One region of the Serratia sp. GW822-FHT06D09 genome, then DNA from elsewhere that is predicted to be linked to it. Evidence: predicted binding sites of a transcription regulator. Region 1 holds the regulator's gene; the other holds the start of a gene.
The links. Region 1 encodes CRP, which controls carbon source genes, mostly activating them, when cyclic AMP is high. Its sites were predicted from a motif close to ATGTGANNNNNNTCACAT; they were not measured.

Region 1 (2,204 bases):
AATCTACGGGGCGCGGTACAACCGCGCCCCTTTATCCGTTACGCCAGGTCGCGGATTTCAAAACTGTGGGTCACGCTGGCGGCTTTGCTCAGCATCAGTGAAACCGAACAGTACTTCTCGGCTGACAGGTTGACCGCACGTTCCACGATCTTGTCGCTCAAATCTTTGCCGGTCACGATAAAATGCAGGTTGATGTGGGTAAACAACCGTGGCGCTTCTTCGCGGCGTTCAGAGGTCAGTTTCACCTCGCAATCACGCACGTCGTTGCGTCCTTTTTGCAGGATCGACACCACGTCGATAGCACTGCAGCCCCCTACTGACATCAGCACCATTTCCATCGGACTGGGTGCTTTATCGCCGGCGTTGCCGTCCATCAATACCTGATGGCCAGACGCGGATTCACCCAGAAACGTCAACCCTTCCACCCACTTAACTCTTGCCTGCATGCTGGTCACTCCGGTTAATTTCTTAAAATCAGAGTACGCTTTCGCATAGAAACTGGCAACGGAACCTGATGCTAATCATGCTGAAGCGAGACAACACGAGACACCCGCCTCACTCTGTGCTACAAACAGAGCCGCAATAAATCTTTCCGGGACACTGATTTCAGGGAAACTCCCAGGGAAAGGCTCCTTTACCGGTATGTTAACAGAATGTAGCTTGCAGCTCTCCCGGCAAGTTAATATGCTAGAGCGACAGCGTATATTTATGACACGCCTCAAAACCTGCTGATAGCCACCATTAAAACAACGGCGACAGCACGTTTTACAGGGAACTCTGACCCCTGTGACACAAGGCAGCGATAACAACAGAGGATAACAGCGAATGGTTCTCGGCAAACCGCAAACAGACCCTACTCTCGAATGGTTCCTGTCTCATTGCCATATCCACAAATATCCATCCAAAAGTACGCTGATTCACCAAGGTGAAAAAGCCGAAACGCTTTACTACATCGTCAAAGGCTCCGTCGCGGTGCTGATTAAGGATGAAGAAGGTAAAGAGATGATCCTGTCCTACCTTAACCAGGGGGATTTCATCGGCGAGCTTGGATTGTTTGAAGAAGGTCAGGAGCGTAGCGCCTGGGTTAGGGCGAAGACCGCCTGTGAAGTGGCTGAAATTTCCTACAAGAAATTCCGCCAGCTGATCCAGGTAAACCCGGACATCCTGATGCGCCTGTCTGCCCAGATGGCAAACCGCCTGCAGATAACCTCTGAGAAAGTGGGTAACCTCGCCTTCCTGGACGTTACGGGCCGCATCGCGCAAACCCTGCTGAACCTGGCGAAACAGCCTGATGCCATGACCCATCCGGATGGCATGCAGATTAAAATCACCCGTCAGGAAATTGGCCAGATCGTCGGTTGCTCTCGTGAAACCGTGGGTCGTATTCTGAAAATGCTGGAAGATCAAAACCTGATCTCCGCTCACGGCAAAACTATTGTCGTTTACGGCACCCGTTAATCACTGAAAAAACGGCGCGATAATTCGCGCCGTTTTTTTATGCCCCGATTTATCATGTGGCGCCGACTGATTTATCATCCGGAAGTCAACTATGCACTGCGACAAACGCTGGTGCTGTGCCTGCCGGTTCTGCTCGGGCTGTTGATCGGCCAACTGCAATACGGCCTGCTATTTTCCCTGGTTCCCGCCTGCTGTAACATCGCCGGGCTGGACACGCCCCACAAACGCTTCTTTAAACGCCTGATCGTCGGGGGTTCGCTCTTTGCGCTTAGCAGCCTGCTGCTGCAACAGGCACTGCTGTGGCAAGTGCCGCTACCCGCATTGATGCTCGGCCTGGCACTGTTGCTTGGCGTCAGCGGCGAAATCAGCCCACTGCACGCCCGCCTGCTGCCCGCCGCGCTGGTTGCCGCCATATTCTCTCTCAGCATGGCCGGTACGGTGCCGCTTTGGCACGCGCCGGTGTTATATATCGTGGGTACCGCCTGGTACGGCCTGTTTACCTGGTTCTGGTTCAAGCTGTGGAAAGAGCAACCGATGCGCGAGTCGCTCAATCAGCTCTATCTGGAGCTGGCGGACTACTTCGAAGCCAAATATTCGCTGTTGACCCAGCACACCGATCCGCAGACCGCCTTACCACCGCTGCTGGTGCGCCAGCAAAAGGTCATGGATCTGATCACCTTGCTGTATCAGCAGCTTAATTTTCTGCCCCATGCCAGCAATCTCGAACAAAAGCGCCTGCAACGCAC
Region 2 (2,204 bases), on a different contig from region 1:
GGAGATATTTTTCAGCCCGGCGTCCGCCACTTTTTTGCGCAGTACCCCGGCCCCCATGGCGCTGGAACCCATGCCCGCATCGCAGGCAACGATGATTTTACGCACCGTGGTCAGGTCACCATCCACCGCTGCATGAGCCGCAGCACCGCCTTTAGACTGGGATTTCATCGCCTGTACGCGACGAGTGGCCTCTTCCAGGTCATCCTCTTCTTTCGCTTTCGAAGTTTTCAGCAGGAACCCGGCAACCACAAAGGACACCACGAACGCTGCGGCGATCGCCGCCAGGTTGGCGAAGTAAGCGCCCTTAGGGGTCATCGCCAATACCGCCAGAATCGAACCCGGAGAAGCCGGAGACACCAGACCGCCGTTCAGCAGGGTCAGTGTGAACACGCCGGTCATACCGCCCAGGATCACCGCCAGCAGCAGGCGTGGATTCATCAGCACGTACGGGAAGTAAATTTCGTGGATGCCACCGAAGAAGTGGATGATCGCGGCACCGCCGGCAGACTGCTTGGCACTGCCGCGGCCAAAGAACATGTAGGCCATCAGTACGCCCATACCCGGGCCTGGGTTGGCTTCAATCAGGAAGAAGATGGATTTACCGGTTTCGGTCGCCTGCTGAATGCCCAACGGCGAGAAGATACCGTGGTTGATGGCGTTGTTCAGGAACAGGATTTTCGCCGGCTCCACGAAGATTGACGCCAGCGGCAGCAGGTTGTTGGTCACCATGATGTTCACGCCGGTCGCCAGGATATGTGACAACCCTTCAACCAGCGGGCCAATGGCCATAAATGCCAGAATAGCCAGCAGCATACCGATAATGCCGGCGGAGAAGTTGTTCACCAACATCTCAAAGCCGCTTTTGATTTTGCCGTCTACCCAGCGGTCAAAATGCTTGATGGCCCAGCCGCCCAGCGGACCGGCAATCATGGCGCCGAGGAACATCGGCATATCTGCCCCGACAATCACGCCCATGGTGGTGATAGCACCCACCACCCCACCGCGATCGCCTCCCACCAGACGGCCACCGGTAAAACCGATCAGCAGCGGCAGCAGGTAAGTGATCATTGGGCCAACCAGTTTGGCTAAGGTTTCGTTCGGCAGCCAACCGGTAGGAATGAATAATGCGGTGATGATACCCCAGGCGATAAAGGCGCCAATGTTAGGCATCACCATGTTGCTTAAGAAGCGGCCAAAGTTTTGAACTTTGACTTTGATGTCTGGTGAAAACATAAAACACACCCCTATTGTTACGCGCTGACAATAAGAGCGCGTGATTATTGTTGTTACGATCCAGCCGTGTTGTTGCTGTATGCGAAATGGACTCTATCACGCAGTTTTTACCGTGCGAACTTCACGGAATTTTTGTGACAAACATCACACTAACACCCCCATTATTGGGGCACTTATAGTGATCATGATCACAGTTACTCAGTTTAAAAAAGCCACAACGAGAACAAAATTCGCCTAAAACCCAATTAAATGTGATTTGAGTCACATTTAATTGATGCACGTTTGTTTTTAAATTGTGATGGTGATCACAATCTATTTTTCAGTGGCTACCGAATCCTGGCTTGAAGAAGGTCTTCCCTGTGAGCATTCATCCCGTCGGGAAATAGCGGTGCGATGAATGAAAGAAAACTACATGTCGGAAATAGATGATTAATTGAAGTGTAGTACAGATGCGTGGTGCAAGAAGTGAGCAAGCCGTTGGAAAGTCAGAAGGGAATGGCAGAAGCCGGACTGCCGGCTTCTGCGTTTGGAGATTACTGATTAACGCTGGAGACGATTTTCTGTGCGTTAAGTAAATCCTGCTGCTTGGCCACCAGATTCGACATCATGGTGTTGTACTGCGTTGCCTGCTGGGAAGTACGGAACTGCACGCCGTTATTATTAAAGGCCACCTGATTGCCCTGGGCACGCAGGAAATCACCCACCTGAACCAGATCCTGAACGAAGCTGGCCGTGGTCGGAATCACCGGCATCAGCGCATTGGCCGGCCCGGTAACAATCTTGTCGTACGCCTGGTTGTACACGGCTTTCAGATCGTCAGGTTGCTTCAGCGCTGTCCGGGCAGTATCCGCCTGCGACTTGGCTGACTGGATTTGCTGCCCCAGCAGGTTCAGCGCCCCAACGGACTGTTGCAGCGTATCGCGCTTGCTCATGTAGTCCTGTGCGGTGCGGATCTGGTTAATCTGATCCAA

Region 2: the regulator CRP is predicted to act here: its motif matches at 1,483-1,500, upstream of AC1RKG_RS17310 (PTS mannitol transporter subunit IICBA).

What each region holds. Positions count from the first base shown of each region.
Region 1 is NZ_JBXALO010000016.1:12,936-15,139, forward strand. Features, by position in the region: gene AC1RKG_RS23690 (phosphoribulokinase) at 1-2, shown strand, start outside; gene AC1RKG_RS23695 (OsmC family protein) at 39-446, opposite strand; gene crp (cAMP-activated global transcriptional regulator CRP) at 826-1,458, shown strand; gene AC1RKG_RS23705 (YccS/YhfK family putative transporter) at 1,513-2,204, shown strand, end outside.
Region 2 is NZ_JBXALO010000007.1:83,684-85,887, reverse strand. Features, by position in the region: gene AC1RKG_RS17310 (PTS mannitol transporter subunit IICBA) at 1-1,233, opposite strand, end outside; gene AC1RKG_RS17305 (DUF3053 domain-containing protein) at 1,767-2,204, opposite strand, start outside.